DNA from 3 places in the Streptomyces sp. NPDC021019 genome. Region 2 is predicted to be linked to each of the others. Evidence: riboswitches for the same ligand, from Rfam matches in the RefSeq annotation. Region 2 holds a riboswitch; each other region holds the start of a gene.
What was found. A riboswitch is a leader RNA that binds a small molecule or an ion and turns the genes downstream of it on or off. The one in region 2 is predicted to bind cobalamin.
Positions count from the first base shown of each region.

Region 1: another riboswitch for cobalamin. It lies ahead of metE (5-methyltetrahydropteroyltriglutamate--homocysteine S-methyltransferase); the one in region 2 lies ahead of ACH4RG_RS11175 (cobalamin biosynthesis protein).
Region 3: another riboswitch for cobalamin. It lies ahead of ACH4RG_RS08325 (ribonucleoside-diphosphate reductase subunit alpha); the one in region 2 lies ahead of ACH4RG_RS11175 (cobalamin biosynthesis protein).

Region 1 is NZ_JBIRQR010000006.1:3,978-7,897, reverse strand. It holds gene ACH4RG_RS27255 (protein kinase) at 1-163, shown strand, start outside; gene cobF (precorrin-6A synthase (deacetylating)) at 306-1,094, shown strand; gene ACH4RG_RS27245 (hypothetical protein) at 1,183-1,380, opposite strand; cobalamin riboswitch at 1,758-1,904, shown strand; gene metE (5-methyltetrahydropteroyltriglutamate--homocysteine S-methyltransferase) at 2,089-3,920, shown strand, end outside.
Region 2 is NZ_JBIRQR010000002.1:52,789-56,708, forward strand. It holds gene ACH4RG_RS11165 (anion permease) at 165-1,427, shown strand; gene ACH4RG_RS11170 (hypothetical protein) at 1,440-1,670, shown strand; cobalamin riboswitch at 1,821-1,953, shown strand; gene ACH4RG_RS11175 (cobalamin biosynthesis protein) at 2,091-3,077, shown strand; gene ACH4RG_RS11180 (cobyric acid synthase) at 3,118-3,920, shown strand, end outside.
Region 3 is NZ_JBIRQR010000001.1:1,784,769-1,788,688, forward strand. It holds gene ACH4RG_RS08320 (ribonucleotide-diphosphate reductase subunit beta) at 1-452, opposite strand, end outside; gene ACH4RG_RS08325 (ribonucleoside-diphosphate reductase subunit alpha) at 452-2,866, opposite strand; cobalamin riboswitch at 3,002-3,138, opposite strand; gene ACH4RG_RS08330 (GNAT family N-acetyltransferase) at 3,191-3,703, opposite strand; gene ACH4RG_RS08335 (hypothetical protein) at 3,791-3,920, opposite strand, start outside.

The DNA of each region.
Region 1 (3,920 bases), on a different contig from region 2:
GCACGGGACGGCCGTGGCGAGCCGGTCCACGCTCCGCGGCTGGCCTCGGGAGGGTGAGGCCGCCGACGCTCCCTCGATGCGGCCGTCCAGTGCCCTGGTGTCCGGCGGTTCCCTCTACCTGACCTTCGAGGACGGCACCCTGCTGTCCGCCCCCGTCCCCTGATCCGGTGACGGGGGTCCTGCGGGGCGCCGTCGGCGGCCGGGGCCCGCGGCCGTTCTCCACCGCGCCACCCCTCTGCCCGCGAACGCACGGCCGGACGTCCTGGCAGGTCCACTGCGTCCCGCTCCTGGCATGATCGGATGACATGAGCGACGCACCCCGTCACATCCTCGTCATCGGCATGGGCGCCGGCGACCCCGACCACCTGACGCTCGCCGCGGTGAAGGCCATGCGCCGGGCCGACGTCTTCTTCGTGCTGGGAAAGGGCAAGGAGAAGGACGCGCTGACCCGGCTGCGGCGGGACATCCTCGACGAACACCTGACCGGCCCCTACCGGGTCGTGGATGCCGAGGACCCGTGGCGGGACCGCACCCAGCAGGACGCCGGGCGCTACACCTCGGCGGTCCACGACTGGCGCCACCGCCGCGCCGACATCGGTGAACGCCTGATCGTCCAAGAGCTCGCACCGGGGCAGTGCGGAGCCTTCCTCGTGTGGGGCGACCCGTCCCTGTACGACAGCACCCTCGCGGTCCTCGACGACATTCGAGGCCGCGGAACCGTGGAATTCAGCCATGAGGTGATCCCCGGCATCAGCAGTGTCTCCGCCCTCGCCGCCCGGCACCGCGTCACCCTGAACCGGGTCGGCCGCCCCGTCCACATCACCCCCGGACGGCGTCTCGCCCAGGGATTCCCCGAGGACTGCGACCTCGTCGTGATGCTCGACGGCCACGAGAGCTTCACGGAGCTGACGGGCAGGGGATGGTGGATCCACTGGGGCGCCTACGTCGGGACCCCGGAGGAGATCCTGGTCTCCGGCCCGCTCGACGAGGTGGCCGACCGGATCAGCGGGCTGCGCGCGGAGGCCCGCGAACGGCACGGCTGGATCATGGACACCTACCTGCTGAGCCGACCGCCCGGCGCGGGCGGCGACTGACGGCCGATGACTGACGGGTCCACGTCGAGGCGCGGGCGGGGAGGACCTCCGCACCTCGTCGTCGGACCGACAGGGATGTCAGGGTTGTTCAGCGCCCGGTCTCGTGCGCCCTGATCATGCCGAGCCCGTGCCCCAGGCTCGGGCATTCGGCGGTGAGGTCGTCGCCCCGCACGAGGTAGTTGTGCACCCGGCCGTCCGCCGGTCGTTCGATCGCGCGATACAGCGTGCCGTTCACGGTGATCGTCCAGTCGTCGCCGTCCTGGGCCCACCCGACTGTCTTCTTCATCTGGCGTATTCCGTTTCCTCGGTCGGCCTCGCCGCGGGTCGGCGGCCGTGTAGTGGGAAGAAGAACGGCTTGTGACGCTCGGTGGTTCCGCAGTCCCTACGCCATTCGGTTACATCTGTGTCACTGTCACGTCCAGTGGACGCGCTCGACCTGACCAGTGGTCAGCACGCGGCTGACGAACGGCCGAACGGGCGGAGAACAGGCGTGGCCCGGCATGGTGTGTCCCGCCGCGACGGGGTCCGAGCCGGAGTCGGGGGAGTTCACCGACCCGTGTCCCACGTCACCATCCGAAGTGTGAACAACGGTGTGCGCGGGCCGGGCGCCCGCTTAGGCTGATCGGCGCAGCTGGTTCGCCCCGTCCGCCAGGCGGGGTGTCGTAAGAGGGAACCCGGTGGGAATCCGGGACTGCCCCGCAGCGGTGAGTGGGAACGACCGCCGTCATACGCACTGGGCCCGGCCGGGTCTGGGAAGCGACGGCCATTAGGTGTCCGCCCCGGCAGACGTGCCCGCGAGTCCGAAGACCTGCCCGTTGCCCGCACGCGACCGTTCGCGTGCGGAGATCCCGGTGACCTCGTGGGCGGGTCGGCGTGACCATCGGGCGGACGGACACGGTTCCTCGTGTCCCGGTCTCCGCCCGAGGCGTCATCCCTTCGCGTCCGCGTCCCGTCCGGGGTCTGTCCCGCAGACACGCTCGCGAAGGAGAGTCACGTGACAGCGAAGCCCGCAGCCGCGGCAGCGCAGGCCACCGTGTACGGCTACCCCCGCCAGGGCCGGAACCGTGAACTGAAGAAGGCCGTCGAGGGTTACTGGCAGGGCCGCGTCGACGCCGACGCACTCCGGGAGACCGCCGCCGGGCTGCGCCGGGGAACCTGGCAGCGGCTCGCCGAGGCCGGAGTCCACGAGGTGCCGACCGGTGATTTCTCGTACTACGACCATGTCCTGGACACCAGCGTCATGGTCGGCGCCGTCCCCGAGCGGCACCGCGAGGCCGTCGACGCCGACGCCCTCGACGGCTACTTCGCCATGGCCCGGGGCACGCAGGACGTCGCACCGCTGGAAATGACGAAGTGGTTCGACACCAACTACCACTATCTCGTCCCTGAGTTGGGGCCGGACACGCTGTTCTCCGCCGACTCCGCCAAGCAGGTCGCGGAGTTCCAGGAGGCGCTGGCCCTCGGTCTGACGCCCCGGCCGGTGCTGGTCGGACCCATCACCTACCTCCTGCTCGCCAAGGCGGCCCCCGGGGTGGCGGAGGGCTTCGAGCCGCTGACCCTCCTGGACCGGCTGCTTCCCGTGTACGCCGAGGTCCTCGCCGACCTGCGCGCGGCGGGCGCCACGTGGGTGCAGCTGGACGAACCCGCACTCGTCCAGGACCGCACCCCGGCCGAGCTGAACGCCGCCGCCCGCGCCTACCGCGAGCTCGGCGGACAGGCCGACCGGCCCCGACTGCTGGTCGCCTCCTACTTCGGGCGGCTCGGCGAAGCGCTGGCGGTCCTGGCCAAGGCCCCCGTCGACGGGCTGGCCCTGGACTTCACCGAGTCCGGCGCGGGGAACCTCGACGACCTCGCGGCGGCCGGCGGACTGCCCGGCAAGCGCCTGGTCGCCGGTGTCGTGAACGGCCGCAACATCTGGATCAACGACTACGAGAAGTCGCTCGCCACCCTCGGCACCCTCCTCGGCCTCGCCGACCGGGTCGACGTCTCCGCCTCCTGCTCCCTGCTGCACGTCCCGCTGGACGCCGACGCCGAGCACGGAATCGCCCCACAGATCGCGCGCTGGCTCGCCTTCGCCCAGCAGAAGACCGAGGAGATCGTCGTCCTGGCCCGCGGCCTGGGCGGCGGCACGGACACCATCACGGCCGAACTCGCCGCCAACCGTGCCGACCTGGCCTCCCGTACCGATGCCGAGCTCACCCGCGACCCCGCCGTCCGCGCCCGTGCGGCGGCCGTCACCGACGCGGACGGCCGCCGCTCCCAGCCGTACCCGGAACGCGCCGCCGCCCAACGGGCCCACCTCGGGCTGCCGCTGCTGCCGACGACCACCATCGGCTCGTTCCCGCAGACCACCGACGTGCGCACCGCGCGCGCCGACCTGCGGGCGGGGCGGATCGACGAGGCCGGGTACGAGGAGCGCATCAAGAACGAGATCCGCGAGGTCCTCTCCTTCCAGGAGGAGGCCGGACTCGACGTCCTGGTCCACGGCGAGCCCGAACGCAACGACATGGTGCAGTACTTCGCCGAGCAGCTCACCGGCTACCTCGCCACCCAGCACGGCTGGGTGCAGTCCTACGGCACCCGATACGTCCGGCCGCCGGTCCTCGCGGGCGACATCTCGCGCCCCGGGCCGATGACGGTGCGCTGGACGACGTACGCGCAGTCGCTGACCGCACGCCCCGTCAAGGGCATGCTCACCGGCCCGGTCACCATGCTCGCCTGGTCCTTCGTCCGCGACGACCAGCCGCTCGGCGACACCGCCCGCCAGGTGGCCCTCGCCCTGCGGGACGAGGTGAACGACCTGGAGGCGAGCGGCACTTCGGTGAT
Region 2 (3,920 bases):
CGGTCCACACCCCACCCCACAGGCACCGCGCAGCCCCTCCCGGACACAAGCGGAGGGAGCCCACTCCGTTTGGAGTCACCGCAGCGCCCTGCCCAGTTCATCTTCCGTTCATCCAGGTTGCCTACGGTCCATGTGCCACTGACGTCGAACGATTGCCTGGGTAAATGGAACACATCACGCTGCTGCTTGCGATTGTGGTCGTGACAGCTCTCGTGTTCGATTTCACGAACGGTTTCCACGACACCGCCAACGCGATGGCTACGACCATCTCGACCGGCGCCCTGAAGCCCAAGACAGCGGTGGCGATGTCCGCCGTTCTCAACCTGATCGGCGCGTTCCTGTCGGTGGAGGTCGCCAAGACGATCTCCGGCGGGATCGTCAACGAAGACGGCATCAGAACCGAGGTCATCTTCGCGGCGCTCGTCGGCGCCATCCTGTGGAATCTCCTGACCTGGCTGGTCGGCCTGCCCTCCAGCTCTTCCCACGCCCTGTTCGGCGGACTGATCGGCGCGGCCGTCATGTCGGCCGGCTGGTCCTCGATCAACGGCGGCACCGTCGTCACCAAGGTGCTGCTGCCCGCGATCGCGGCCCCCCTGGTCGCCGGTATCGCCGCGATGCTGGCCACGCGGCTGACGTACCGGATCAACCGGAACGTCACCGACGAGGGTCAGCTCAAGTCGACCGCCAAGGGCTACCGGGCCGGACAGATCGCCTCCGCCGGTCTCGTCTCGCTCGCCCACGGCACCAACGACGCCCAGAAGACGATGGGCATCATCACCCTGGCGCTGGTCACCAGCGGTGTCCTGGCCCCCGGCTCCAACCCGCCCATGTGGGTCATCGTCTCCGCCGGTGTGGCCATCGCGCTCGGCACCTACCTCGGCGGCTGGCGCATCATCCGCACGATGGGCAAGGGCCTGACCGACCTCCAGCCGCCGCAGGGCTTCGCCGCCCAGACCAGCGCGGCGACGGTCATCCTGGCCTCCTCGCACCTCGGCTTCTCGCTCTCCACCACCCAGTCCTGCTCCGGTGCCGTCATGGGCGCGGGCCTCGGCCGCAAGGGGGGCGTGGTCCGCTGGTCCACCGCCACCCGGATGTTCGTCGCCTGGGGGCTGACGCTCCCGGCGGCCGGTCTGATCGGCGCGGGCGCCGAGTACCTGACCAAGCAGGGCCCCTGGGGCATCGCGGTCACCGCGGTCGTGCTCGTGGGCGGCTCCTTCGCCATCTGGCTGGCCTCGCGCCGCCAGCCGGTCGACCACACCAACGTCAACGACACGGACGGGGAGGGCGAGCCCCAGGGCGTCGTCACCACCGCCATCGCCGCGGTCCAGCCGCCGCCCGTCGGCGGCCCGGCCGCCGACCTCGCAACCACCATCCCGGCCCCGGCCCCGTCGCCCGACGACCCGGCACGGCCGCCGGCCAAGGTGTAAGGACAGATCAGCATGAAAATCGACTGGGCAGCTCTCGCCTCCGTGTTCGGTGTCAGCCTCGTGGTCACCGTCGCGCTGGTCGGCCTCTTCACCCTGGGCATCGTCGCCCTCTCCAAGCAGTCCGCCACGGCCGGAAGCAGCGCCGCCGGAGGGTCGGTCGCGCTGGCGCGCACCGGCGCGTACACCTGCTTCGCGGCGTGCGTGGCGGCGGTCGCGTACGGGATCTACCTGATCGTCGCCTGACTCCGCACCCCGCCCCCTCTTCGGGCCGGACACACTCTCGTGTGTCCGGCCCGATGTGTGTCTGCGCACAGTGGAGCCCCGCAGGTCAACAGCGAGTTGACGGTTGTTCGCGGGGCGTGGTGGACTGCCGGAGCCATTTACGGCGACAGCAGAGGAAGCCGGTGCGAATCCGGCGCGGTCCCGCCACTGTCACCGGGGAGCGCTCCCCCACACCGGAACGTCACGGCCCGCTCACGCGGGCTGGAAGGCCGGGGGAACCGCGGATCCGGAAGCCAGGAGACTCTCGTCGCCGGTCACGTCGAACCAGGGCGCGGACCCTGAGTGAGGACATACGCCATGCCCGGCCGCCGTGCACCCCGTCCTGTGCCCCCCACGACAGGCCCTCGCGCCGGAACGCCTCTCCCCGCGACCGGCTGATCCGTGCGTGCCGACCGCGTCTTCGCGTACGGCGCCACGGCCGGGCTGATCGCCGACGCCCTGCTCGGCGACCCCCGCCGGGGCCACCCCGTCGCCGGATTCGGCCGCGCCGCCGCGCGGGTGGAGTCCCTGCTGTGGCGTGACGACCGGGGCCGGGGCGCGCTGCACACCCTCGTCTGCGCCGGAGGCGCCGTGGGGGCCGCCGCGCTGACCGCGCGCGCCGTCCGGGGACGCCCCGCGCTCGCCGTCGCGCTGACCGCCGTCACCGCCTGGTCCGTCGTCGGGGGGACGTCGCTGGGGCGGGAGGCCCGCGCCATCGGCGGTGCCCTGGCCGCCGGGGACCTGGAGGTGGCCCGGGAGCGGCTGCCGCACCTGTGCGGGCGTGATCCGCACTCCCTGGACGGTCCGGGCATCGCCCGCGCGGTCGTCGAGTCGGTCGCCGAGAACACCTCGGACGCCGTCGTCGGCGCGCTGGTGTGGGGGGCGATCGGCGGGGTGCCGGGACTCGTCGGCTTCCGGGCGGTGAACACGCTCGACGCGATGGTCGGCCACAAGTCGCCCCGCTACCGCCGTTACGGATGGGCCTCGGCCCGTCTGGACGACCTCGCGGGGTGGCCCGGTGCCCGGCTGACGGCCGCGCTGGCCGTGGCGGGCGGCGGGCGGCCCAGGGAGGCCGTACGCGCCTGGAAGGCGGACGCGGGGCGTCACCCGAGCCCGAACGCGGGGCCGGTGGAGGCCGCGTTCGCGGGGGCGCTCGGCGTACGGCTGGGCGGGACCCTGGCGTACGCGGGGCGCGTCGAGCACCGGCCGGTGCTGAACGGGGAGTCCGGGCGGGACGTGCGGGGCGCGGACATCGAACGCGCGGTACGGCTGTCGCGCCGGGTGAGCATGCTGGCCCTCGGAGTGTGCGTGGCGGGGCGGACGGTCGCGGGACGCGTGGTCGCGGGACGGTCGTCGGCAGGACGGCAGCGGGGGCGGGGGCGGTCATGAACGGTCCGGCACGGAACGCGGTACGGGAACGGGAGCGGGTATGAGCGGCGGTCTGCTGGTCGCGGGGACCACATCGGACGCGGGCAAGAGCGTCGTCACGGCGGGCATCTGCCGGTGGCTGGTGCGCCGGGGCGTGAAGGTCGCGCCCTTCAAGGCCCAGAACATGTCCCTGAACTCCTTCGTGACCCGGGAGGGCGCGGAGATCGGCCGGGCCCAGGCGATGCAGGCGCAGGCCGCCGGGGTGGAGCCGACGGCCCTGATGAACCCGGTGCTGCTGAAACCCGGCAGTGACCGGTCCAGCCAGGTCGTGCTGATGGGCAAGCCGGTGGGAGAGATGAGCGCCCGGGGGTACCACGGGGGCCGTCAGGAGACGCTGCTCGGGACGGTGACGGACTGCCTGGAGCAGCTGCGGGCCACGTACGACGCGGTCATCTGCGAAGGGGCCGGGAGCCCCGCCGAGATCAATCTCCGGCGCACCGACATCGTGAACATGGGGATCGCCCGCGCGGCCCGCTTTCCCGTGCTGGTGGTCGGGGACATCGACCGGGGCGGCGTCTTCGCGTCGTTCTTCGGGACGACGGCCCTCCTGGGCCCCGAGGACCAGGCGCTGGTCGCGGGCTACCTGGTGAACAAGTTCCGGGGCGACGTCTCGCTGCTGGAGCCGGGCCTGGACATGCTCCACGGGCTGACCGGGAGGCGGACGTACGGGGTGCTGCCGTTCGCCCACGGGCTCGGTATCGACGAGGAGGACGGCCTGCGGGTGTCCCTGCGGGGTGCGGTACGGGAGTCGGTCGTGGCTCCCCCGCACGGCGAGGACGTGCTGCGGGTGGCGGTCTGCGCGGT
Region 3 (3,920 bases), on a different contig from region 2:
TCCATCCACTTGAAGCAGAACTGGGCCTTCTCGCGGATCGAGGGGATCTCCTCGACCGCGTCGAACGCCGCCGCCCGGTCGTCCGGGTCGGGCAGATAGGTGTCCAGAAGCGTCAGATAGAACTGGACGTGCACGGCCTCCTCGAAGAGCTGCCGCGACAGGTACAGCCGCGCCTCGGGGGAGTTGATGTGCTTGTACAGCGTCAGCACGAGGTTGTTGGAGACGATCGAGTCACCGGTCGCGAAGAACGCCACCAGTCGGCCGATCATGTGCTGCTCGCCCGGCGACAGCTTGGCGAGGTCGGAGACGTCGGAGTGGAGGTCGACCTCCTCCACGGTCCAGGTGTTCTTGATCGCGTCCCGGTAGCGCTCGTAGAAGTCCGGGTAGCGCATGGGGCGCAGGGTCAGCTCGAAGCCCGGGTCGAGCAGGTTCTTGTGGTCGTCGGTGCTCATTACTGGCAGGCCTCGCAGGACTCGGGGTTTTCGAGGGAGCAGGCGATGGCGTCCGCGTCGGGAGCCGACGCCTGCTGTACGGGAATGGGGGCGGCGGCCGCCGCCTGGCCGGACGCGGCACGGGCGATCCGGGTCGCCGGGCGCGAACGCAGGTAGTACGTCGTCTTCAGCCCCTGCTTCCAGGCGTACGCGTACATCGAGGAGAGCTTGCCGATCGTCGGCGTCTCCAGGAACAGGTTGAGCGACTGGCTCTGGTCGAGGAACGGCGTACGGGCCGCCGCCATGTCGATCAGGCCGCGCTGCGGGATCTCCCACGCCGTGCGGTACAGCGCCCGCACGTCGTCGGGGATCCAGGCGAAGCCCTGCACGGAGCCGCTCGCCTCGCGCAGCGCCTCACGGGTGCGGGCGTCCCACACGCCGAGCTTCTTCAACTCGTCCACCAGGTAGGCGTTGACCTGGAGGAACTCACCGCTGAGCGTCTCGCGCTTGAACAGGTTGGAGACCTGCGGCTCGATGCACTCGTACACCCCGGCGATCGAGGCGATCGTGGCGGTCGGGGCGATGGCCAGCAGCAGCGAGTTGCGCATGCCGGTCTTCGCGATCCGGGCGCGCAGGGCGTTCCAGCGCTCCGGCCAGTTCAGCTCGGTGTCGTAGTGGTCGGGGTGCAGCACCCCGCGCGCCGCCCGGGTCTCGGACCAGGCGGGCAGCGGACCCGACCGCTCCGCGAGGTCGCAGGACGCCTCGTAGGCGGCCAGCATGATCCGCTCGGAGATCTTCGTGGAGAGCGCGCGGGCCTGCGGCGAGTCGAACGGCAGGCGCAGCTGGAAGAAGACGTCCTGGAGCCCCATCGCCCCCAGGCCGACCGGCCGCCAGCGGGAGTTGGAGCGCCCGGCCTGCTCGGTCGGGTAGAAGTTGATGTCGACGACCCGGTCCAGGAAGGTCACGGCGGTCCGCACGGTGGCGTCCAGCCGGTCCCAGTCGATCGAGCCGTCCGCCACGAACGCGCCGAGGTTGACCGACCCCAGGTTGCAGACGGCCGTCTCACCGTCGTCGGTGACTTCGAGGATCTCGGTGCACAGGTTCGAGGAGTGGACGACGCGGCCCGGCTCGGCGGTCTGGTTCGCGGTCCGGTTCGAGGCGTCCTTGAACGTCATCCAGCCCTGGCCGGTCTGCGCGAGGGTCCGCATCATCCGGCCGTACAGCTCACGCGCCGGAATCGTCCTGCGCGCCAGCCCCTTGGCCTCGGCCGCCCGGTAGGCCGCGTCGAACGCGTCGCCCCACAGGTCGACCAGCTCGGGCACATCGGCGGGGGAGAACAGCGACCACTCGGTGTCCGCGTCGACCCGGCGCATGAACTCGTCCGGGATCCAGTGCGCCAGGTTCAGGTTGTGCGTACGCCGCTGGTCCTCGCCCGTGTTGTCGCGGAGCTCCAGGAACTCCTCGATGTCCGCGTGCCAGGTCTCCAGGTAGACCGCCGCCGCGCCCTTGCGTCGGCCGCCCTGGTTCACCGCCGCGACGGAGGCGTCCAGCGTCTTCAGGAACGGCACGATGCCGTTGGAGTGCCCGTTGGTGCCCCGGATCAGCGAACCCCGGGCGCGGATGCGGGAGTACGACAGACCGATGCCGCCCGCGTGCTTGGAGAGCCGCGCCACCTGGTGGTAGCGGTCGTAGATCGAGTCCAGCTCGTCCTTCGGCGAGTCCAGCAGATAGCAGGAGGACATCTGCGGGTGCCGGGTGCCGGAGTTGAAGAGCGTGGGGGAGGAGGGGAGGTAGTCCAGCCGGCTCATCAGCCCGTACAGCGCGGCGACCTCGTCCAGCGCCCGCACCGACTCGTCCTCGGCGAGGCCCGCGGCCACGCGCAGCATGAAGTGCTGCGGGGTCTCGATGACCTGCCGGGTGATCGGGTGGCGCAGCAGGTAGCGGCTGTGCAGCGTCCGCAGACCGAAGTAGCCGAAGCGGTCGTCGGCGCCGTCCGCCAGGGCCTGGTCGACGAGCTGGTCGAGGGCGGCCGAGTGGAGCGCGACGAACGCGGCGGTGCGGTCGGCGATCAGGCCCTCGCGGTGGCCCACGGCGACCGAGGCGGAGAAGGACGTCGCGCCCTGGCCCGCGGCCTCGTCCGCGATCGTGCGGGTCAGCAGCCGGGCGGCCAGCCGGGAGTACGCCGGGTCCTCGGAGATGAGCCCCGCGGCCGCCTCGGTGGCCAGCGAGCGCAGCTCGGCCTCGTCGGAGCGGGCGTTGCGTCCGCGCAGCGCGGCGGCGGCGACCCGTCCGGGGTCGGTGTCGGGAAGATCGACGGTGAGGTCGGTCAGGGTCCGCAGCAGGGCGGTCCCGGGTCCGTCGTTCGTGCCTGCTCCGGACGTGGTGGAGGCAGCGGATTCGGTGGCTGAAACCGGATCGGCGGGCGCGATGGTCACTGGGCTTTCCCTCGCTCGGCAGGGGCCGGCGGCAGGCGGGGAAGCCGGGCAGCGCGAAACCCGGGGCAGGGCGGCACAGCTGACGGCGTCCACCGGCCTATCCGCGAGACCCGGACGTATGGCGTCCGGTTCGGTCGAGCCGGACGCGCTGTCGACAGGTCTTCGGACTTGCGGGTGTGCACATGCACACCGATCACACCGTTGCGGGACAGTTCCGGATTCGCACCGGATTCCCCTGCGGCGACAGCGAGGTCGAGCATACATGTGGGGGCCGCCGGATGAAGCGGCCCCCACATGTTGTGTCGCGACGATTCAACGCGCCCCTCAGGAGGGTGCCTCCAGCTCCAGCCGGAAGGTCATGAGACGTAGCCCCGGCACCGGTTCCCAGTCCCGTCCGGGGGTCCGTGCGAAGCCGAGCCGACGGTAGATCCTATGGGCTCCGAGCATGGCCGACTGTGTCGACAGCACCAGCGCCCGCACACCGTCGGCGGACCGGGCGCGCTCGACGCACGCCCGCACGAGAGCCTCCCCCACGCCCCGCCCGCGCCCCTCGCGGGCCACGGCCAGCATCCGGAACTCGGCCTCGTCCGGACCGGCGATGTCGCGCCACGGGGTGCCGGGTGCCGCATACGTCACGCCGCCGAGCACCGCCCCGTCCGCGTCGAGCGCGACGAGGACCTCGGCCTCGGCCGCGCGTTGCTCCACCGCCCGCAACTTCAGCAGATACGGGTCCTGCGGGCCGCCGTCCAGCAGCCCGTCGCCGAGATACGCCTCGGCGGTGATCCCGCCGAGGACGGCGTACTCGGCGGGCTCCGCCGCCCTGATCGTCAGGTCCATCACCCACTCGCTCCCACGTCAGCTCCTCCGTCGGCCACTCGCCTCTACGTCGGCCACTCACTCCCGCGTCAGTCGCTCGCTCCCCTGTCAGCCGCTCGCTCCCACGTCGTTGTTGGGCGCGCCGTCGCCCACCGGCGGCAGGTCGCCGCGTTCGACCGGCTGCCGCCGCGCGGTCTCGTCGGCAGGCGGCAGCACCCGGTCCAGCTCGTGGTCGTCG